Regions from separate parts of the Massilia sp. SYSU DXS3249 genome, predicted to be linked through region 1. Evidence: predicted binding sites of a transcription regulator. Region 1 holds the regulator's gene; the other holds the start of a gene.

Region 1 (11,608 bases):
CCGCAAGAAGTTCGCGCAGGAAGTCGGCTTCCTGGCGCCGCCGGTGCACATCCGCGACAACCTGGAACTGAAACCCTCGGCCTACCGCATTACCCTGAAGGGCGTGGAAGTGGGCAGCGGCGAGGCGATCAGCGGCCAGTTCCTGGCGATCGACCCGGGCATGGCCAGCGGCACGCTGCCGGGCCAGCCGACGACCGACCCGGCCTTCGGCCTGCCGGCCGTGTGGATCGACGCAGGCCTGCGCGACGAGGCGCAAAACCTGGGCTACACGGTGGTCGACGCTGGCACCGTGGTGGCGACCCATTTGAACCACCTGATCACCACCCACGCCTCGGAACTGCTGGGCCGCCTGGAAGTCCAGGCTCTGCTCGACCACCTGGGCAAGGAAACGCCGAAGCTGGTGGAAGACCTGGTGCCGAAGGTGGTGTCGCTGGCGACGCTGCAGAAGGTGTTGCAGAACCTGCTGCTCGAAGGCGTGCACATCCGCGACATGCGCACCATCATCGAGACCCTGTCCGAGCATTCGAACGGCACCCAGGATCCGGGCGAGTTGACCGCGCTGGTGCGCATCGCGCTGGGCCGGGCGATCGTGCAGCAGCTGTTCCCGGGCACCAACGAACTGAGCGTGATGACCCTCGACAACCGGCTCGAGCGTCTCCTGATGCAGGCGCTGGGCGCCGGCGGCGACGGCACCGGCATCGAGCCCGGCCTGGCCGACACCATCGCCCAGCAGGCGCACAACGCGGCCCAGCAGCAGGAAGCCATGGGCCACACCCCGGTGCTGCTGGTGCCGGGCCCGCTGCGCGTGCTGCTGTCGCGCTTCCTGCGCCGCGCGCTGCCTCAGCTGAAGGTGCTGTCGCATTCGGAGATTCCGGAGTCGAAGACGATTCGGGTAACGAGCCTGGTAGGGGCAGGGTGATGAGTTGCGGAAAAACGTCAAGGGTTCGCCGACCGATCCGCTGGCCTTGCCAATAACCAAGAATAACCCGGATACTGACGGGCTAACATCCTGAAGGAAGCGGACCGCGGGCTCCCGAGGGCAAGCGTTTCACGCCGTTTCCAGCGCCTAGCCTGCAACCGGATCCGGCGCATCCATTGGCGCGCATTTGGCGCGCCTCGCTTCCGGCTCGCCGGGCAGCCATTATCGATATCGACACTACCCCATCAAACCGATGAAATTCATGAAACGCACGGGTTTTAAAGCATACGCGCTGGTGTTGTCGATCTGTGCGCTTCTTGCAGCGTGCGGGGGAGGCGGCGGTGGAAGCGACGCGGCGACTGCCGTCACGCCCCTACCTCCTCCGGTAGTGGCGCGCCCCGTGGTGGCGGACCTGAAAATCCTGGTGCTCGGCCAGTCCATTTCCTCGAATTGCAATCAGCGGCTATACGGACCGGTCGACAATGTGCTCCAGGTCGGTTTCGACGGCAGCATTAAGCCTGCGCGTGATCCATTCGAGTGGGCCGATTGCGCGCAAGGGTCGATGTGGATGCCGCTTGGAAAAAAGCTGATCGACAGCGGCGTCGCGCTCAAGGTGACCTTCATGCCGATCGGGGTGGCGGGATCGCGCACCCGCGATTGGCAAAAAGGCGGCAGCGCTTTCGACAAGCTCAATAGCGCCCTGGCGCTCATCAAAAGGCAGGGGCTCAGTTTTGATTATGCGTTCTGGCATCAGGGCTCGGCGGATATCGGCCTGGACAAGGACGAATATCTCGGGCAACTTTCTTCCGTGATAGAATATGTTAATGCAAATGCAAAAATCGATAGGTGGTTAATTGCACTGCATTCCCGCTGTGCCGGGCGCTATGACCCGAACATCGAAATGGTGCAGCGCGCGTTCGGAAATGCGCCCGCTTCCCGCCGTTATCCCGGTCCCAACACGAATTTGCTCGGCAACGAATATCGCTTGCCGGACGCCTGCCACCTGAACGAGCGCGGTCAGGAAGAAATGGCGTCGTTGTGGCTGGATGCAGTGCGAAATTCGTTAGATTAAGGAAAGATCTGTAGTGAGTTCGAAATTTAGGTATTCGCTCGAGAATTTTCGAGGGCTGGCAATCATATTCGTGATGATCTCCCATCTCGGCACCCTGGAGGCGCTGGGATGGGACGGAAAATTCGCCTATTTCCTGGTCGGTAACGCGACCGCGTGGTTCGTATTCCTGTCCGGTTATCTCTTCTATTACATCGAGAGAAAACAGTTCAGTTATCCGGCTTACCTGGAGAAGAAGGCCAGGTTCGTCGTCCTGCCCTACCTAGTCCTGTCGGTGCCCGCAATCGCAGCCGGGTTCTACCTGGCGCGCCCCGACCTGCTCGACCTGAGCCCGGCCGGCTATGTCGGGTGGTCGCTGGCGGTCGGCGGATCCGTCATCGGCCCGCTCTGGTTCATCCCGATGATTACGGTGTTCTTCCTGTTTTCGCCCCTGTTCAACCGGGTCGCGAAGACCTGGATGATCTATCCGCTTGCGGTCGTCGGCATCCTGTTCAGTATTTTTTCGTCCCGGCCGATCGGCAGCATCAATCCCTTCCTCGCCTTCCTGCATTTCCTGGGATTTTATCTGTGCGGCCTGGCGTTCGCAGCGGGCCAGCATCACCTCGACGCGCTGCGCTATTCGGTCAAGTCCGCCCTCATATATGCGGGCGTGGGATTGTTCGCTGCTTCCTGCATGCTGTACGAAGGACAGAAAGCCGCACCGCTCGGCTTTTTCGATGGGTTAGGCTGGTTCAATGCGCTGCAATTCGGGAAACTGGCCCTGCTCGTCGCGATCTTCTTCCTGTTCGAGCGCTACCTGGATCGCCAGAACAAGGCCCTCGCGTACACCGCGAAAATCAGTTTCGGCCTGTTTTTCATCCATGGGTTTTATTTGGCGGTATTCCAGAAGGTGCAGCAATACCTTGGAATCACGGACGGCATGGCGACTTTCTTCGCCGAATTCACGATGGTGATTGGCTGTACTTTTGCCACGGTCGTTATTCTGAAACGCATTTTAGGAAAGGGCAGCCGTTATGTCATTGGTTGCTAAGCTGGCGTTAGCCTTTTGCCTGCTATTTCTCGGGTCGAAAGCCGAAGCCAGGGACATCTATATTCTCGTCCTGGGCGACGGTACCGCCGCAAACTGCCATGCGCATCCGTTCGGGCAGGTGCCTGGCGTGTACCAGTTCGGGCCGGACGGCCGCGAGCAGGCGGCGGCCGATCCGCTGCTGCTGGCGGACTGCAAAGGGGGCAGCATCTGGCTGCCCTTGGGCGAAGAGATGATCCGGACGGGTTTCGCACGGAAAGTGGTGTTTGTCCCGATTGGCGTTAGCAATGTCAACGTGCATGATTGGCTGCAGGGCGGCCGGGCAGCCGACAGGCTGAGTCTGGCGATCAAGGCGGCCACCGCAATGGGCGTCGATTTCGACTACCTGCTCTGGCAAGGTGGTTCCGACAAGAACCTGAGCGGCGAGCAGTACATCGGTGCGGTACGCAGCTTCATCAGGATGGTCAGCCTGAACATCAAGATCAAAAAATGGGTCATCGGACGCGGCGCGCGCTGTGACAAAACAATCGGCGGACCGGACGTGGACACCCAGCTGCGCCGGGCAGCCAACCCGATTTTCAACCGTTTCCAGGGGCCGCATACGAGCACGCTCGGAAGCGAGTACCGTACGGGAGCGTGTACCTTCACTGAACAGGGACAGCGCAAGATGGCGGCCCTGTGGTTCGAGTCGATCAAGAAGGCGGACGCCGGCAGCGACCGCTATCAGAAGGAATCCCTGCTGCACTATTTCCGGTAACACCAGGCCGGCCATTCCCCATGGCCGGCGTCATCCGAAGCAACACAGCTTCGATCGCGAACACACCTCTTGCCGATCGCCGCCGATCCTTGCTCACAGGACAAGGAAATCGGCCGAAATCTTGTGTTTGCTCGTCCCTGCACCGGCAAGACGCTTGAGCTTGGCTCCCGTACGCTCATCAATTCCAACGCTGTGGTACCGTAGATTTTGTTAACAAAATAAATATAAAAAGTCGCAAGTTTTTCTTTGCTGACAACTGCCAAAACTAGTGGTCTTTAACCGAACCACCTTAGTGAGGAGTTGGATCATGTCTAATCTGTGCGCCGTACTTCAACACCGCCTTGCCAGGACGGGTGCCGCCATCCTGCTGGCTGCGTCCACACTCGTGGGATGCGCGACCAACAATACGTCGGCATCGCTGGCATCGGAGGATTTGGCAAGCGAGCAGGTATCTCCGGAAAAGCGGATCAGCCGGCTCGAGAAGAACGCAATGCAGTCCGCCATGGTCGATGGCGTGAGTACTGGCCTCGCCTTGTCGGCTGGGGCGATCGAGATGAATCCGCTGGTGTCGACATCGCCGCTCGGCCTAGTCGCGCTGACTGGCGCCAAGATCGGCCTGGTCAAACTTGCCGGCCGTCTGCCGAAAAATGAAAAACGGCTGGTCATCAAGACGAGCAGTGCGATATGGGGCGGCGCCGCCGTCAACAACCTGATGGTATTGGCGTCCGCAGCCCCGACAGTCGCGATCGGCACCGGCGTGATCGCAGGCGTCTTATGGTGGCTCCACAGCACCCGTGTCTATGAAGAAGCAGACCGCGAAATCGCGGCGCGCGAGGAAAAACTCAAGCTGGGAACGGATCAGCCGATGGTGGCGGCAGCGTCGGCGCCTTGAGGCTTCGTCGATGCGCGCACGTCCTGACAAATGTCCGGTCCTGGTCGGTGGAGCTCGCTGCCGGCCAGGCTGCGCCCGCTAGTGCCATGCTCCAAATCGAATTAACCCACTTTCCCCATCCTTTTCCCCCGATGGTTGCTTCACGGCATCGTCAATAATCTCTCCTGTAAACGGGCAATATCGTCCCGACATGACTGAAGCGGTACGGAGAATAAGATGAATGTGAAGAAATTTACAGCGGCAACATCCCGGGAAGCCTTGCGCAAGGTGCGCGATGCGCTCGGGCCGGACGCCGTCATCCTTTCCAACCGTGCGGTCGACGGCGTGGTCGAGATCCTTGCGCTGGACAACGACGACGTCGCTTCGCTGGCCGCCCCGGCCCCGGATTCCGAGATGGCCCAGCCGCAGCCGCGCCTCGACCACCTGCACGCCTTCGAACCGGAAGCGCCCGCTTTCGTGAACCGCCGCAGCGCGCCCGCAGCGGCAGCGCCGGAGCAGGTTTATGCGCGCCGTGCGCCACAGCCGCAGCCGGAACCGGAATTCATCCCCGAACACAGCTACGCCAACCGTCGCGCCCCGCAGGCCGAACCCGCCTTCGACATGGCCGCGATGACCTCGATGATGTCGGCCGCCATCGCCCAGGCCAAGGAATCGGCCGCCGCCGAAATGAGCGGCATGATGAACGAACTGCGCGCCATGCGCGGCCTGATGGAAACCCAGCTGGCCGAGCTGTCGTTCGGCGGCGCCCAGCAGCGCGAGCCGCAAAAGGCGGCCGTGCTGCGCGAAATGCTGGCCGCCGGCTTCTCGGCTTCGCTGGCGCGCTACCTGGTCGAGAAGATGCCGGCGAATAAGGACGCCGCCGAGGCGATGCGCTGGATCAAGACCGTGCTGGCGCGTAACCTGACGACGATGGCCGACGAAGACAACCTGCTCGACAAGGGCGGCGTGTTCGCCCTGGTCGGCCCGACCGGCGTCGGCAAGACCACCACCACCGCCAAGCTGGCCGCACGCTGCGTGATGCGCCACGGTCCGGAAAAGCTGGCCCTGATCACCACCGACGCCTATCGTATCGGCGGCCACGAGCAGCTGCGCATCTACGGCAAGATCCTGGGCGTGATGGTGCACTCGGTGAAGGACGAGGCCGACCTGCGCATCGCCCTGAAAGAGCTGCGCAACAAGCACACGGTGCTGATCGACACCATCGGCATGTCGCAGCGCGACCAGATGGTGACGGAACAGGTCGCCATGCTGGCCGGCGCCGGCGCCGATGTGAAGCGCCTGCTGTGCCTGAACGCCACCTCGACCAACGAAACCCTGGCCGAAGTCGTGCGCGCCTACCAGGGCAGCGGCCTGCACGGCTGCATCATGACCAAGCTGGACGAAGCCGCCTCGATCGGCAACGTGCTCGACGTGGTGATCCGCCAAAAACTGAATTTGCACTACATCTCCAACGGCCAGCGCGTGCCGGAAGACCTGCACCTGGCCGACCGCGCGATGCTGGTCGACCGCGCCTTCCGCAGCCGCCGCGAGGCCGCCGCCGCCTTCGACGATGCCGACCTGCCGCTGATGATGGTCGGCACCAGCCACCGCGACGAGAGCCTGCGCGGGGTGCACTGTGGCTAGTTTCGATTTCGACCAGGCCGAAGGCCTGCGCCGGATGCTGGCCGGCCCCAAGCCACGCGTCGTCACCTTTTTATCGAGCACGCCCAGCGACGACAAGGGCGCCATGCTGGTCAACCTCGGCGCCTCGCTGGCGCAGGCCGGCAACGAAGTGCTGATCGTCGACACCACCGTGCGCGACTACGGCGTTGCGCGCCGCCTCGAGATGGAACGCCATGCGGGCCTGTTGCAGGTGGCACGCCAGGAATGCGGGCTGAACCAGGTGGTGCAGGGCGCACCCCAGGGCTTTTCGGTGGCGCTGCTGTCGCGCGACGGCGACACGCCGCGTGCCGGCACCGACGAGGCGCGGCGCCTCGCGAAAACCTTTGATGTGCTGGTGAAAGGGCAGGGCGGCATCGTCATCGTCGATGGCGAACTGAACCGCGACGGCAGCTTTGCGCTGCCGGCCCTGGCCGAATCGGAAATCGTGGTGCAGGTCTCGACCAGCGCCACCTCGATCACGAATGCCTATGCATTGATCAAGCGCCTGGCCCAGGAATTCGGCCGCCGTCCCTTCGGCATCCTGGTCACCGGGGCCTCCGAGGCAGAGGCGAAGGTGGTTTACGATAATATGTCGGCAGCAGCAAGTCGTTACCTAGCGGTAACGTTAAGTTCGATGGGCTCGGTACCGGCCGACGAATACCTGCACCGCGCCGCGCGCCTCGGGCGTGCCGTGGTGGATGCCTTCCCGCTGGCCGGGGCGTCGGTGGCCTTCCGCCGGCTCGCCGGACGCTTCGCCCTGCCGGGCATGGCGAGATTGGAGCGTCAGAGCGGCGGCGCGCATTTTGGTTCCTGAGAAAAAAAGCACAAGCATGTATACCGTCAAAGGGAAAGCGGACAAGAACCACCTGCTCACCGAGCATGCCCCGCTCGTGAAGCGCCTTGCGCACCAGATGAAGGCCAAGCTGCCGCCGTCGGTCGAGGTTGATGACCTGATCCAGGCCGGGATGATGGGCCTGCTCGATGCCATCAACCGCTACGAGGACAACCACGGCGCCCAGTTCGAGACCTATGCCGTGCTGCGCATCCGCGGCGCCATGGTCGACGAGCTGCGCAGCAACGACTGGATGCCGCGCAGCACCCGCCAGACCATGAAGAAGGTCGAGACCGCGATGACGTCGCTGCAGCAGAAGCTGGGCCGTCCGCCGACCGAGACCGAGGTCGCCAAGTCGCTCGACGTCTCGCTCGCCGACTATCAGGAAATGCTGTTCGAAGGCGGCGGCCACCAGCTCGTGTACTACGAGGATTTCCACGACGACGACGGCAACGACTCCTTCCTCGACCGCTATGCGGTGGACGACGACGACCCGCTGCGCGCGCTGCTCGACACCGACTTCCGCCAGGCCGTGATTGCCGCCATCGACGGCCTGCCGCCACGCGAGAAGATCCTGATGGGCCTGTACTACGAGGAAGAACTGAATCTGAAGGAGATCGGCGCCGTGCTGGGCGTGTCCGAGTCGCGCGTGTCGCAGCTGCACACGCAGGCCGTGGCCAGGTTGCGCGCTTCGCTCAAGGAAAAGCTGTGGACTTCGCCAGCCTGATTGGCCTGGCGCTGGCCCTCGCCGGCCTGTTCGTCGGGCATACGCTCGACGGCGGCCGGTTCGCCTCGCTGTTCCAGCCGGCGGCCTTTGCGATCGTGGTGGTCGGCACCTTTGGCGCCGTGCTGCTGCAATCGAAGGCGAGCACCTTCAAGCGCGGCATGCGCATGCTGCGCTGGGTGTTCTTCCCGCCCAAGGACACGCGCCAGCCGCGTTCGCGCGAGATTGCCCTGTGGAGCCACTCGGTGCGGCGCGACGGCCTGCTCTCGCTCGAGCAGTTCATGAAGACCAAGGATCCGATCGTCGAGAAGGGTTTACGGCTGGTGGTCGACGGCGTCCATCCCGACAAGATCCGCGGCCTGCTGGAGGCGGAAGTGAGCGCCTACGAATTCGCCGAGCGCCAGGCCGCCCGCATCTGGGAAGCGGCCGCCGGCTACGCGCCCACCATCGGCATCCTGGGCGCCGTACTGGGCCTGATCCACGTGATGGAAAACCTGTCCGACCCGTCGCGCCTGGGCTCCGGGATTGCGGTCGCCTTTGTGTCGACCGTGTACGGCGTCGGGCTTGCGAATTTGTTCTTCCTGCCAGTGGGGAACAAGCTGAAGGCCATCGTGTCGGACCAGGTGGTGCAGTACGAAATCCTGCTCGAAGTCTTCCACGACCTGGCCAGCGGCAACCACACGCGCGTGGTCGAGGAGCGCGTGGCCAGCCTGCTGGCGCAGCGCTGATATGGCGCGCAAACGATACGACGAGCTCGAGGGCGGCGGCGAGCAGCAGGACCGCTGGCTGATCTCCTACGCGGATTTCATTACGCTGCTGTTCGCCTTCTTCGTCGTGATGTATGCGATCTCCGTCGTCAACACCGGCAAGTACCGGGCGCTGTCGGACGCCCTGGGCGATGCCTTCGGCGGCAAGCCGCAGGTGCCGCAGGCCAGCTCCCCCATCGACCCGCTTCCCCTCGCTAACCTGATTGCGCGCAAGCGTGCCGAGGCCGCACGGCGCGAGCGCGAGCGCCTGAATACGCTCGCGCGCCAGCTGAACGCCTCGCTTGCGCCCTTGGTGAAAGACGGCAAGGTGCGCGTCACGCAAACCGGGCAGGGCGTCAAGGTCGACATCAACGCCAGCGTGCTGTTCGAGGAAGGCGAGGCCGCGCTCGGCGGCGACGCGCGCACGACCCTCGGCACGGTGGCCGGGCTGCTGAAGGGCGAAGCGCATGCGATCGAGGTCGAGGGGCATACCGACAACCTGCCGATTGCGAATTCGGCTTATCCGTCGAACTGGGAATTGTCGAGCGTGCGCGCGAGCAGTGTGGTGCGCCTGTTCATCGAGGGCGGGATCGCTCCGGAACGCCTGACGGCGGTAGGGCATGGCGCGAACCAGCCGCTGGCGCCGAATACGGATGAGGCGGGCAGGTCGCGCAATCGGAGGGTGGCGGTGACGATCCTGGCTACGGTGCCTGATCAGGGATAAGCGTAGGGTGGACGGGTTTCCCGTCCACGCGTTCAAATCACGTTTGAAAGGCCTGCTCGGATAATCTTGCGCCGGTTGAACGCGTGGACGGGGGACCCGTCCACCCTACCCTTGGCTTTCGCTTCATCTGGCCCCACAATGCGTGACACGACCATATGGAGTTGAACATGCAGCGCAGACCCTTCCTTCTCGCCGCCCTGACCGGTGCGGCGAGCCTCATGCCCCTGATTGCGGGCGCCGGAGAACCGACTGTGAGCGTGAAGCACAGCATCGATGTCGCAACCTCGCCAGGCAAGGTCGTCGTGGAACTCACGGTGATCAACCAGGGCAAGACCACGGTCTGGATCCCGCGCGAAGTGGCGGCGGAACACGAATTGACCGGACGCCGTTTCGACGTGCGCGGTTTCGATAACCGGCCGATTTCCTACACGGGAAAAATGGTCAAGCGCGCAGCGCTGACGGCCGAGGATTACCAGCCGCTCGAACCGGGCAAGATGTTGACGAACACGATCGACATCACCAACAGCTACGCCTTCAAGCCCGGCCGGCACACCTACAACATCGGCTACGCCGGCCCGGTGCTGGCCGACCCCAAGCGCCCCGACGCCCTTGTGGAATTCCCGGCGCGGCCGGCGTCCTTCGTCTACAGCGGAAAATAAAACCGAAAGCGATAAAAAACCCCTCTGGCCGCCAACTGGCCAGAGGGGTTTTTCTTTTTATTTCCAGGTATTTAGTTCAGCGCCGGGGTGTTCTCGGCGAAATACTCGTGGTTGTCGGCATTCGCCACGGCGGCGTCCGGATTGCTGATCGCCAGGCTGGCGGCGCCGCTCTGGCCGTAGACGTTGTCGTCGGTGCCGGCGACCACGTCGAAGTGGCTCATCTCGTGCACCAGGGTGCCGCCCTTCGAGTCGGTACCGGTCATTGGCGCATTCCAGAAGGCCTTGCAGACGTAGATCTTGTACGGCTGGGTCGGATAGACGTAGGCGTAGTAGTTCTGGTTGCACTTGCAGTCGACGACGACGTTCTTGTTGTCGAAGCCGTCCTTGATCGCCGTGAAGTTCGCCTTGACGCGGGCCTGGCGGGTCGAGGTGACAGTGCCGAACCACTTGGTGTAGCGCGGGCCCATCGTGGTCTTGCCCATGTAGGTCACCGAGCTGTTGCTCATCGTCTTGGCCGCCGAGATCGCCGAGGCCACCGTGGTCTGCTGCGAAGCGGTGCAGTTCGAGTAGCTCAGGCCCATCGGCGCAGGGGTGCCGCCGGCGTCGCCGCGTTTGAGCGCCTGCATGATTTCCGATTCCGATCCGCGCGGCAGGCGGGCTTCGATGTAGACCGACGCCGCGTTCGACTCGAGCCGGTCGACGCCGTTGTCCGCAGCCGCTGCGCTGACGTCGCCGCCGGCGCGGCCCTTGTTGCCCATGAACAGGTCCGGCGAGCTGGCGCGATAGCGGATCGCATAGTCGCCCGTCACGCTCAGGTCGTACAGGGCCGACAGTTCGACCTTGACCGTGTGCGAAGCGCCTGGTTTCAGCAGGTAGTAGTCGGCCTGGGTCGGCTTGGCGCGCTTGATCAGGGCGCCGGTGTAGGCCACTTTCGCGCCGTCGCGGGTGATGTCGAACAGGGGAGCCGACATGCCCTCGAAGGGCGTGCGCCACTTCAGGACATACTGCGGAGAAGAGGAGGTGTTGGTCAGGGTGACGTTGACGTGCACGTCGTCGCTCGCGCCGAGCGCCGCCTTTTCGGGCACGACCGTCACCGTCACGCCGTTCGACCCTGCCTGCGCGCCGACGGCGACGCTCAGGGCTGCAATACCGAATGCCGACTTCAAGATGCTGTTCCAGCTCATGTGTCTTCTCCGTATGTAGTATGTTTTGGCTGCATCGCAGCCTATTTTTGATGAGTTTTCGCCCAAAACTTGACTTCAATCTAACGAAAACCCACCCACATACTGATTAAAACATGAGCTGGTAGCAATGCATTTCGGATAGTGTCTTGCACGATTTGCGAAAACGTAACAATCATGCATTTTGCTCAATCAGGTACTGGCGTCTGAACCCGAGTCGTGCTAATTAGACAGAATGAAAACTAGCACATTCTCGCGAGCAACGCTTCAATCTTGGCCTATGCAGTAGAAATGTTGACGCACAGCAACAAACTCACCCAAAATACGCACTTCATATATGCTACAGTTTTTCAAGTAATAACTAATTCCACGTACATCTGGAGATAAGCATGAGCTTTGCATTCACCCCTTCTGCAGCTGGTGGCCCGTTCGGAGCA
Region 2 (11,608 bases), on a different contig from region 1:
TGGCCGTCCGAAGATCGATGCTGCCGGCAAGAACGCGCTCGGCAAGGGCACCTGGGTCGTTGTCGGCAGCAACATCAAGATCGACAACGTCGAGATGATGGGTGCCAAGGTGACGTCGAAGAACGGCGCCGCCCTGCGCCTCGAAGGCACGAACTTCACGTTGACCAACTCGTTCCTGCACCATAACGAAAACGGCATCCTGAGCGGTGCGAATACGGCCAGCACGATCGTCCTCGAGAACAACGAGTTCGGCTACAACGGCTACGGCGACGGCTACAGCCACAACATCTACATCGGCTCGGTGGGCAAGCTGACCTTCCGCTTCAACTTCTCGCACGACGCCCGTGTCGGCCATAACCTGAAGACCCGCGCCCACTACAACACGATCGCCTACAACCGCTTCTCGAGCCTGCGCTCGGGCGAAACCGGCAGCACCCCTGCCGGCAAGCCAAGCTATGAGATCAACGTACCGAATGGCGGCACCACCTTCATCATCGGCAACGTGATCATGCAACCGACCGCCTCCAACAACCCGGCGATGGTGGCGTATGGCGAAGAAGGCGTCGGTACGCGCAAGACCGACCTGTACGTGGTCAACAATACCTTCGTGAACGACGACGGCTCACGCGGCACCTTCGTGCAGGTCAAGAACGCCGCTACCCCGGCCAAGCTGATCAACAACCTGTTCTCGGGCTACGGCACCGTTACCAACCAGACCTCGGCCGTCAAGAAGACCAACTTCCAGTCGCTGGCTGTGGGCTTCGTCAACCGCGCCGCCTATGACCTGCGTCCGCTGTCGAACTCGCTGATCATCAACGCCGGTTCCTCGCCGGGCAGCTCGAGCGACGGCCTGACGCTCAATGCGGCAGCAAGCTACAAGCACACTGCATCGGGCCTCAACCGTTCGACCCTCGGCAGCCAGATCGACATCGGCGCCTACGAAGTCCAGTAAGCACCCTGTTCCCGGCAACGGGGAGAGATAAAAAAGCCCCGGCGCGCTGCGCACCGGGGCTTTTTTGCGTTGACGGCTGCCATCCGCGGGCAGCGCGGATCAGCGGCGCGTGGTGTCGTTCAGGGCGTCCTTGACGTCGCCGTACTTTTCCTGGGTCTTGCCTTCGACCTGGTTCTTCAGGCCTTTGGCCTCCTGCTCCTTGTTGCCGACCAGCTTGCCGGCCTCTTCCTGGATCTTGCCACCGATGTCCTGCAGCTTGCCTTCGACTTGGTCCTTGTTCATGGTGTTCTCCTTGAATGCAGCGCGGTCCCGTTGACTGCGCGATGGGGCCAGAATACGGCCGCTTGCCGCCGCGTTCTGTACGGGCCCGCACATAGCTCGGCAGTAGCAAAGCCTGCATCCCGCTGAGCTCAGCCATGCGCCGGGACGGGACAACCCATGGTAGTGTTTCATTAACGTTTTGTTAATGGAATCCGATCATGAATGAACCCGCCCAATCCCCGCCGCCCGACAATGCACCCGCCAAGCGCAGGTTGATGAAGCGCACCGCCATCGTCGATGGCATCAGCCTCCTGTTCATCCTCGGCCTGGCCGCCATCTGGTTCGCGGCCGACGCCCTGCTGCTGGTATTTGCCTGCATCCTGTGCGCGGTGCTCTTCTATGAGCTCAGCCGCATGCTGGCGCGGCGTACCGGCATGCGGCGCAAGTTCGCGCTGGCCACGGTCGTCGTGCTGTTGCTGGCGATCATCGGCCTCGGCGGCTGGGCGATGGCGCCGCAGATTGCCGAGCAGTCGAACAAGCTGGCCGAGGCCGTGCCCAAGTCGCTGCAGCAGTTGCAAGGCGTCGTCAACGAACACCCCCTGCTCAAGCGCGTGCTGGCCGGCATGCCGCCGCCCGAGCAGATCGTCAAGCAGATGTCGAACATGGTGCCGAATGCCGGCCTGTTCTTCGGCGGCGTCGTCGGCGCGCTCGGCAACGTGGTGATCATCCTGTTCGTCGGCATTTATTTTGCCGCCTCGCCCCAGCTCTACACGAGCGGCGTCATCAAGCTGGTGCCGCAGTCGAAACGGCCGCGCGCACGCCAGGTGCAGCAAAAGATCGGCGACACCCTGGGCAGCTGGCTGCTCGGCAAGGCGATGTCGATGCTGATCGTCGGCATCGTTACCTCGGCGGGCCTGTCGATGCTGGGCGTGCCGCTGGCGCTGATCCTCGGCATCATCGCCGGCCTGCTCGACTTCGTCCCCTACCTCGGGCCGATCATGGCCGGGGTGCCGGCAGTGCTGATCGCGTTCTCCATCAGCCCCGACCTGGCCCTGTACACGGTTGTGCTGTTCGTCGGCGTGCAGCTGGTGGAAGGCTATGTGCTGCAGCCCCTGATCGAATCGCGCGCGGTCGACCTGCCGCCGGCCCTGACCATCGTGATGCAGCTGATCTTCGGTACCCTGTTCGGCTTTGCCGGGGTCGCGCTGGCGACGCCGCTGGCGGCGGTGATCAAGGTGCTGGTGCAGATGCTGTATGTGGAGGATGTGCTGGGGGATAAGGTGGAGGAGCCGGAAAAAACGTAGGGTGGACGGCTCTGCCGTCCACGCGTCGATCGCCGCCACGCGATCGGCCGCAAACGCGCTGGTGCACAATAAACAAAGCCGCGACGAATCGCGGCTTTGTTCTGCGTGGGCTGCAACGATTACTTGTTGCCCTTGAAGATATCCTTCACATCGCCCACCTTTTCCTGCACCTTGCCTTCGGCCTGGTTCATGTTCCCTTGCTTTTGCTGCTGGCGGTTGCCCGTGGCTTCGCCGACTTTTTCCTGAATCTTGCCGCCGATGTCCTTGGCCTTGCCCTTGATCTGGTCGTCGTTCATCACTGCACCTCTTCGGTTGGAATTGGAAAGCCCACCTTAGGCCCGATTCCAGGGTGCATCCGTTCGCTGGTTAACATTGCCTGAAGCTTAAGAATCCTCTAAGGTTTTCGCCACAGGCTGGCCAGCCAGGGCTGCTGCTCGCGCGGCAGTCCGGGTGGCCGATAGTAGTGGCCCAGCGGCGCGAATCCCGCGGCGACGAGGTAGGCTTCCCAGGTCGGGTAGTCGTAGTAACTCCCGTAACGCGGCCCGTTCCAGCCCTCCTCGTTGTGCCCGCGGGGGTTCGAGCTGAACAGCACGCCGCCGGGCTTGAGGGCGCCGTGCAGGGCCGCCAGCACGGCCGGCAGCGCCGCGCTCGGCACGTGGAACAGTGAGGCGTTGGCGAAGATGCCGTCGAACATGCCGGGCGGCAGCGCCAGGTGCAGGAAATCCTGGTGCCAGACCTCGCAGCCGCTGTACTCGCGTGCCAGCGCGACGAATTCCGCCGCGCCGTCGAGCCCGATCGCACGGTGACCGAGCGCGCTGAAGGTCTTCAGGTCGCGCCCGGGGCCGCAGCCGAGGTCGAGCAGCGTGAACGGGCCGGGTGCTTCGATGGCGCCGAGCAGCGCCGCCACGTTCTGGCTGACGTCGTGGTCGACCGTGCCGGCGAAGAACTGCTGCGCATGGCGCTCGTAATGCGCCAGCGTGCGGCGCGCGATGTCGTCGAGGTCCTCAGTCATGGTTCACCAGATCCGCACCCGGTCCTGCGGCGCCAGGTAGAGCTCCTGCCCCGGCTTGACGTCGAAGGCTTTGTACCATGGGTCCAGGTTGCGCACGATGTAGGTGCGGTACTGCGCCGGTGCGTGGCCGTCGGTAAGGACGATGCGGCGCAGCGAGGCTTCGCGCATCTTGGTGCGCCATCCCTGGGCGAAGCCGGTGAAGAACTGGCGGTCCGCCTCGGCGGTCTTGCCCGATGGCGTCGTCTTGAAGGCGTCGTAGGACGCGGCCAGGCCCGCCAGGTCGGCCAGGTTTTCGCTCAGCGTCAGCTGGCCGTTCACCGCCAGGTCCGGGAAGGGTTTATAGGCGCCGTACTGGGCGACCAGCTTGTTCGATGCCTCCTTGAAGTGGGCCAGGTCTTTCTCGGTCCACCAGTTGCGCAGGCGCCCCTGGGCGTCGAACTGGGCGCCCTGGTCGTCGAAGCTGTGGCTGATCTCGTGGCCGATGATCGAGCCGATCGCGCCATAGTTGACGGCGTCCGGCGCCTTCGGATCGAAGAACGGCGGCTGCAGGATCGCGGCCGGGAAGTTCATCGCGTTCTGCAGCGGCAGGTTCACCGCATTGACGAGCTGCGGCGGCATGGCCCACTCGGTGCGCTCGGGTTTGCGCCCCAGCTTGGCGAGTTCCTGCTTGTAGCGGAAGTCTTCGGCGCGCACCGCGTTGCCGAAGGCGTCGTCCCTGGCAACCTGCAGGCCCTCGTAGGACTTCCAGCGCTCCGGATAGCCCACGCCCACATACATGCCCTTGACCTTGGCCTGCGCCTGGGCGCGCGTGGCCGGCGCCATCCAGTCGAGCTTTTCGATGCGGCGGCTGAAGGCGTCGATGATGTTGGCCACCATCGCCTGCACGCGCGCCTTGTTCTCTGCCGGGAAGTAGCGCGCCACGTAGATCTTGCCGACAGCCTCGTCCATGCCCTCGTTGGTCGCGGCCAGCGCGCGCTTCCAGCGCACCGACTGCTGCGGCGTGCCGGTCAGGGCGCGCCCGTTGAACTCGAAGCGCTGGTCGGCAAAAGCCTTGGGCAGCAGGCTGGCGTACTGGTTGAGCTTGTGGAAGGCGAGATAGTCGCGCCAGATGGCGACGTCGGCCGCCGTCGCGTTCCCCAGCAGCCGCGCCGCCCCCGTCACGGCGCTCGGGTGGTAGACCTGGAAGCGTTCCTGGCCGGACAGGCCGGCCGCCTTGAAGAAGGCGGTCCAGTCCACGCCCGGCGCCTTCGCGGCGAAATCTTTCATGGTCCAGACATTGTTCGACTTCTGGATGTTGGCCGAATCCTCGCGCGTGGCGTGGGTCTGGGCCAGCGCCAGCTCGAGTTCGAACACGCGCGCGGCGCGTTCCTCGCTCTTGTCGAAGCCGGCCAGCTTGAGCATCGCGGCGATGTGCTGCTGGTACTTCGTGCGCAGCTCGGCCATGCGCGCATTGTTTTCCAGGTAGTAGGCGCGGTCCGGCATGCCGAGGCCGCCCTGCAGCAGGTACGGCAGGTTGCGCGACGGGTCCGTCAGGCCCTGCGCCACCCACAGGCCGAACAGGTTTTCGGTGAAGAAGTCGGTGGCGTTGAGCGGGTCGACGTCGGCCCGCAGCGAGGCGCCCAGCGCGCGCACCAGCGCCGCCTTGTCCTTGATTGCCGCAATGCTCGACAGCATAGGCTTGATCGGGGCCAGGCCGCGCTTGTCGATGCCCGCCTCGTCCATGTAGGCGGCGTAGAAATCGGCCACCTTGCGCGCCTCCCCGCTCGCATTCTTGTCGGCGCCCAGTTCCTCGATCATCTTCGCGATGCGGGTGTTGGTCTCTTCGGCCAGCGCCCCCATGGCGCTCCAGGAGCCGCGGTCGGCCGGGATCTCGGTCTTGGCCAGCCACTCGCCGTTGGCATAGGCGAAGAAGTCGTCGCCGGGCAGCACGGTCATGTTCGCCGGCTTGGCGGCGGCGGGTTTTTCGATCGGCGGCGCGATCTTGGTGGCGTCCTGGGCCTGGGCCAGGCCGAAGCTGCCGTAGAGGGCCAGCGCAACGGCGGCGGTCGATGAGGTCAAACGGATCTTCATGCTCGTCCTTTTTCTCGTGATCGGTCTATATCAGGGATGCGGGTTCGCCAGGGCCGCGCGCACCTGCGGCAGCAGGCGCGCCTTTTGCGCCGCGCGCACGCGGATGCCGTTGCCGACGCGCTGGGCTTCGACCAGCGCATCCGGGCCGAAGTTCTGGGCCACGTAATGTTCCATCATATCCGCGTGGCGCACATCGGCGGAGCCGGCGACGACGCTGGCGATGGCGCGGTTGCGCGCCACGGCGTCGCTGCTGGCGATCAGGGCCTTGCGGTTGGCGACCGCGAAGGCCCAGGCCTGGTCCGGATGCTGGCGTCCGACGCCGCTGACGATGCTGCCGACCAGGTTGGCCGGCGTCTGCGGCGACAGCGCCATGTTCAGGGTCCGGGCCGCCAGCGCCGGGTCCTGCACCAGCGTCATGGCGCCGCCGATGCGGTAGCGTTCCTCGTCGGTCGCGCTCGCCGCCAATGCACGCCCGAGCGCCTCGTAGGTGGGCGCGTCGGCATAGCGGCCGGCGGTGTTCACCACGAAATCGAGCATCTCCGGGCTGATCGAGGACGGGTCGCTCACATAACGGGCGAAACGCGCGCGCGCTTCGCTGATTGCGCGCTGATCGCCGGCACGCGCCAGGGCACCCGCCAGCAACGGCCGCAGGCGGCGCTCCTCGAGCGTGTCGCCGGCCCGCTCTTCCCAGCCGAGCTTGTCGAAGCGGGGCTGCACGAAGCGCGCCACGAAGCCGCGGATCAGGGCGCTTTCCGGCTCGCCGCGCGCCAGGTTTTCCAGGGTGCCGAGGTTGGACAGGATCGATTCCCAGACCGCCAGGCGCGGCTCGTCGCCGTATTTGTCGACCAGGTTCAGGTAGCTGGCCAGCGGCGCGCGCCCGGCCGCGACCAGGCTCCAGGCGTCGAGCAGGAGTTTCAGGCGGGTCGGGTCCGGCAACTGCCGGGCGTTCGCCGCCAGCGCATCGAAACTGGCGCGGTCGTACTGGATGCGGAAGAAGCCGACACTGTCCGGATCGACCACCAGCGTGCCGCTGCAGCTGCCCTGGGTGAGCGTCGTGCTGCGGCTCGTCAGCAGCGTGGTCCAGGCGCGGCCATTGACGGTGCCGACCTGCAGCGGCACGCTCCACAGGCGCTCTTCCTTCGCCGGCTCGTCGAGCCGGTACTGCTCCTGCGACAGGGTGACCTTGCGCCGCCCGTCCTCGCAGCTTTGCGACACCGTGATCAGCGGGTAGCCCGGCTGGGTGGTCCAGTCGGCGGCGATTTTCGCGACCGGCTTGCCCGAGGCCGCCTCGATCGCCGCCCACAGGTCGGCCGAGGTGGTGTTCGAGTACTGGTGGGCGGCCATGTAGGCGCGGATGCCCTTGCGGAACTTGGCCTCGCCAACATAGTCTTCGAGCATGCGCAGGAAGCCCTGGCCTTTCACATAGGTGATCGCATCGAAGGCGCTGGCGGCCTGCTCCTCGTTGTCGATGCGCATCTGGATCGGGTGCGTGGTCTTGCGCGCATCCAGGTTCAGCACGCTTTCGCGCTCGACGATGCCGTCCAGGTAGGGGCGCCACTCGGGGTGGAAGCGCTCGGTGGCCTTCGCCGCCATCCAGGAGGCAAAACCTTCGTTGAGCCAGAGGTTGTCCCACCAGGCCATGGTGACCAGGTTGCCGAACCACTGGTGCGCCACTTCGTGCGCGTTGATCTCGAAGGTGAGCTTCTTGACGTCTTCCGGGCTCTTTTTCGGGTCATACAGCAGGGTCGCCTCGTTGTAGACGACGCCGCCCCAATTCTCCATCGCGCCATTGAAGCCGCCGGGAATCGCGATCTGGTCGAGCTTGGCGAGCGGGTACGGCAGGCCGAAGTAATTATTGTAGTAGCGCAGCAGATCGCGGGTGGCGGCCAGCGGGAAGGCGGTCGCGCCCAGCTTGCCTTCGGTGGTGACGATGCCGATCTCGACGCCGCCCTGGCGCGCCGAGACGCGCTCCATTTCGCCCGCCACCAGCACTACCAGGTAGCTCGGCATCTTCGGCGTCGGGGCAAAGGAGATGCGCTGCAGGCCGTTGGCCAGCGTTTCCTGCGTCAGGACCGGCGTGTTCGAATAGGCCTTGAAGCTGGCCGGCACGTCGACCGTCAGCTTAAAGCGGGCGCGGAAGGCCGGCTCGTCCCAGGTCGGCAGCATGCGGCGCGCGTCCGAGGGCTGCATGGTGGTGGCGACCAGTTTCTTGTCTGCGCCGCCCGCCTTGTAGCGGACCTGGAACAGGCCGCGCCCCTCGCGGTTGATCTGGCCGCGGAAGCGCAGCGCCAGCGTGTAGCGTCCCGGCGCGAGCGCTTCGTCGAGCTGGAAGGCGAGCGTTTCCTGCTTCTCGTCGAGGATGGGCTGCAGCGTTTGCTGTCCCTTGCCGGCGCGCGACAGCGTGGCGCCCTCGATCGTGAGGTTGGCGGCATTGAGCACGATGCGGCTGGTCGGGCGCAGCACCTCGATCTCGACGCTCTGGCTGCCGCTGAAGGTGTCGTCGGCGATATTCGGCACCAAATGCGCGTCGTACAGCAGCGGGATCACGTCCTTGGGCAGCTTGCCGGGCGTGGCGGCGAACGAAAACGGTGCTTCGGCCTGGGCGGTCGCCGGGAGCAGGACGGCGGCCAGGGCCAGCGCAGTCGCGGCGGCGGCGGTGACGGCGCGCGATGCTCGGTGGTCTCTCATGATTTCCTCTTTTCTTGTAAGTGCCGGATGCCGCGCCTGGCGCAGCAACCCAGCACGCACTCTAGGAGAACCGGTGGGAGGCGGTGCCGGGATTGCGACAGACGGCATAAAACGGCGCTGGAATGCAGAATCCCGGCAGTATGCGATCCCCGGTAAAGCCGGGCTCTTGCGCAGGCCGCCGCGCCCTTTTCGACTACCGGAAAAAATTTTCAACTATTTTTGCGGACAACCCTAAAGTTCCCGAAAGCCCTGCCGTAAAAGGAGGACAACCGGTAATCCGGCCGAAAAAAAATACCAGCGAAGCTGCCATGACCTCCAACGAAGTCCTCTCGATGTACGAAAACATTGCTGGCCTGACCGGCAAGATGGCCGCGGCAGCGCAATCGGACGACTGGAACGGCTTCGACAGCCTGCAGGCGCAATGCGCTACTCAGGCATCCGCCGCCGCGACCGGCGTGCCGGCACTCGAGGGCGCCAAGCGCCTGCGCAAGATCGACCTGCTCAAGCAGATCATGGCCAACGACCGCGCCATCCGCGACATCACCGAACCCTGGATGGGCCAGCTGGACCGCGCCATGTGCGCGCACTGAGCCCTGCCCTCATCATGAAAAAAGCGCCTGCGGGCGCTTTTTTTTATTGCCTAAAACTTTTTCCTGAACACCGGCGCATCGACGCACGGCGCACAAAACAAAAAAGGCGCCCGGAGGCGCCTTCCTGCTGCGACCGGCGTGAAGCCGATCGCATGAATTCGGAGAGCAACACCAGAAACCTGGTGCTGCCTCTTTGCCGGTTGCATCCGGCGTCCGCTGCCGCTGTTGGCAAACGTGACCGCTTCCGGAAACAGGCATCTTGCGACGTACATCCGGTACCCGCGCCACGCTATCGGTGGTGGCTGCGCCGGCCTCTGTTCCGTTTTGTGGTTTTGACAACCAACGAACCCAGTATATATCAAATTTTTAACTTGTGTAGACTGATTCGTGCGCGTCCCCTGTCGGGCTAGCTGTCGGCGTTTTCCAGGGCCGGCTCGACCGCTTCCGGCGCCGCCTGCTTGCGGTTACCCGGCATCAGGCGCTCCTTCACCGAGGCCATGAAGCCCGGTTTCGGCACGCCCTCAGGCGCATCCGGCTCCGATGCCTTTGCCATGCGATGCAGCCTCGCCGGCTTGTGCTCTTTCGGGATCTTGCCGAAGCTCGAACGCTTGCGGCGGCGCAGGAGTGCGACGGCCAGGCCCGCCAGCGCGAGGCCGGCCGCCAGCGCGCCGCCGATCAGGCCCCATGGGGTTTCCGGCTCCGGTGGCGGCGGCGCCTTCTTCGCCTTGAGGATGCGCGGCGCGCCTTTCGGTGCGGGTGGCGCGGCAGGTGCGGCGGCGGCATGCGCAGCGGCGGCAGGCGTGGGCGACGGCGTCGCGCCGGCCGCGACTTGCAGCCCCTTCATCTTTGCTTCGAGCCGGCCGAGTTGGTCGTGCAGGGCGGCATTCTTTTCGCCCAGCGCGGTGCAGGCGTTCAGCTGCGCATCGGCCGGCTGCGGGGTGCAGGCGGCGGGCGCCTCCGGCGCTTTCGCAGGAGCCGCAATGGGCGCCGGCTTCCTGGCAGGCGCTGCCTTGACGGGTGCCATGGCCTTGGCGACCGGCTTGCGCACCGGCGCGGCCGAAGCGCTCCCGTCCACGTACTCCTCGCCCTCATGCAAGGCGGCTTGGGGACGCGCCACGGGAACGCTCCGGCGCGATGCGGCCTGGACTGGTGCCGGCAGCGGCGCAGCGACGGCCGGCGTGGGCGCGGCCACAGGAGGCGGCGCCGGGCTCGGATCCGGCGTCAGCCACAAGGTCACCAGGCGCACCGTGCGCTGGCCGCCATCGACCAGTTCGAGGTAGACGTGCAGGTGGCGGCTCTCGACCGGTTTGAGCGTGCTTAAGTGCAGGAACTGGCGGCCGCCCTGGCGCATCACATTCAGGTGCAGGCCGGAGAGTACGGCCGGCATGGCGATGTTGGCGCCCCGGTAGACGTCGGGATGGGCCAGGCGCACCCCGACCGGCGTCCCCGCATCCTCGATCATCGTCAGCTCGACGTCCGCCACCAGCTGCTGGCCGATGTGGGACTGCATCTTCGCCTCGCCCAGTTCGGCGGCATGGGTACCGGCGGCGCAGGCGAACAGAAGGCTGGCAGTGATGTGAGAAGCGCGGATCGGCATGGGAAGGGAAATGTGGTGCCTAAGCGTCATTAACGGGTGTTCGGCTACACTCTTTAGCTCAGACGCCAAATAAACAAGAGGACAAGCTCATGGATAACCGGATAGAAAAAGACAGCTTCGGCCCGATCGAGGTTCCGGCCGGGCGGCTGTGGGGTGCGCAGACCCAGCGCTCCCTGCACCACTTCCATATTTCGACCGAAAAGATGGCGCCGGAACTGGTCGCCGCGCTGGCCCAGGTCAAGCGCGCGGCCGCCGCCGTCAACCGCTCGCTCGGCAAGCTCCCGCGCGACAAGGCCGACGCCATCATCGCGGCCGCCGACGAAGTGCTGGAGGGGCGTTATCCGGACGAGTTCCCGCTGGCCGTGTGGCAGACCGGCTCCGGTACCCAGAGCAACATGAACATGAACGAGGTGCTGGCCAACCGCGCCTCCGAGCTGATGGGAGGCGAACGCGGCGAAGCGCGCCTGCTGCACCCGAACGACCACGTCAACATGGGGCAGTCCTCGAACGACATCTTCCCCACCGCGATGCACGTGGCGGCGGCGCAGGCGGTGTCGAAAGACGTGCTGCCGGCGCTGGCGCGCCTGCGCGGCACCCTGCAGGTGAAGTCGCGCGACTTCGCCGACATCGTCAAGATCGGCCGCACCCACCTGCAGGACGCCACGCCCCTGACCCTGGGCCAGGAATTCTCCGGCTATGTCGCCCAGCTCGAGTTCGCGGAAAGCGCGATCAAATCCTCCCTGTCCGGCCTGCTGTTGCTGGCGGCGGGTGGCACGGCGGTCGGCACCGGCCTCAACGCGCATCCCGATTTCGCGCCGCGCATCGCCGCCGAACTCGGTTCGCGCACGGGACTGGCCTTCAAGACCGCCCCCAACAAGTTCGCCGCCCTCGCCGGCCACGACGCGCTGGTGAGCAGCCATGGCGCCCTCAAGACCCTGGCCACGGCGCTCATGAAAATCGCCAACGACGTGCGCTGGATGGCTTCCGGCCCGCGCTCGGGCCTCGGGGAAATCACGATCCCGGAAAACGAGCCGGGCAGCTCGATCATGCCGGGCAAGGTCAATCCGACCCAGTGCGAAGCGCTGACGATGCTGTGCTGCCAGGTGTTCGGCAACGACGTCGCGCTGACGGTGG

What was found. Region 1 encodes FliA, which starts transcription of late flagellar genes. Its sites were predicted from a motif close to CTAAAGTTTNNNNNNNNNNNGCCGNTA; they were not measured.
Region 2: ACWCIA_RS21990 (flagellar protein FliT) is a predicted target of FliA. The motif match lies at 8,519-8,545, and genes of this name have one in related genera.

What each region holds. Positions count from the first base shown of each region.
Region 1 is NZ_JBSIPX010000002.1:243,172-254,779, reverse strand. It holds gene flhA (flagellar biosynthesis protein FlhA) at 1-919, shown strand, start outside; gene ACWCIA_RS03400 (sialate O-acetylesterase) at 1,173-1,991, shown strand; gene ACWCIA_RS03395 (acyltransferase family protein) at 2,005-3,018, shown strand; gene ACWCIA_RS03390 (hypothetical protein) at 3,002-3,772, shown strand; gene ACWCIA_RS03385 (hypothetical protein) at 4,080-4,664, shown strand; gene flhF (flagellar biosynthesis protein FlhF) at 4,881-6,287, shown strand; gene ACWCIA_RS03375 (MinD/ParA family ATP-binding protein) at 6,280-7,119, shown strand; gene ACWCIA_RS03370 (RNA polymerase sigma factor FliA) at 7,136-7,864, shown strand; gene ACWCIA_RS03365 (flagellar motor protein) at 7,846-8,589, shown strand; gene motD (flagellar motor protein MotD) at 8,591-9,331, shown strand; gene ACWCIA_RS03355 (hypothetical protein) at 9,499-9,990, shown strand; gene ACWCIA_RS03350 (M35 family metallo-endopeptidase) at 10,062-11,174, opposite strand; gene ACWCIA_RS03345 (hypothetical protein) at 11,561-11,608, shown strand, end outside.
Region 2 is NZ_JBSIPX010000027.1:8,552-20,159, forward strand. It holds gene ACWCIA_RS21955 (hypothetical protein) at 1-952, shown strand, start outside; gene ACWCIA_RS21960 (CsbD family protein) at 1,052-1,234, opposite strand; gene ACWCIA_RS21965 (AI-2E family transporter) at 1,432-2,517, shown strand; gene ACWCIA_RS21970 (CsbD family protein) at 2,637-2,813, opposite strand; gene ACWCIA_RS21975 (class I SAM-dependent methyltransferase) at 2,912-3,529, opposite strand; gene ACWCIA_RS21980 (M13 family metallopeptidase) at 3,533-5,599, opposite strand; gene ACWCIA_RS21985 (M1 family metallopeptidase) at 5,630-8,287, opposite strand; gene ACWCIA_RS21990 (flagellar protein FliT) at 8,596-8,877, shown strand; gene ACWCIA_RS21995 (FimV/HubP-related protein) at 9,284-10,504, opposite strand; gene fumC (class II fumarate hydratase) at 10,564-11,608, shown strand, end outside.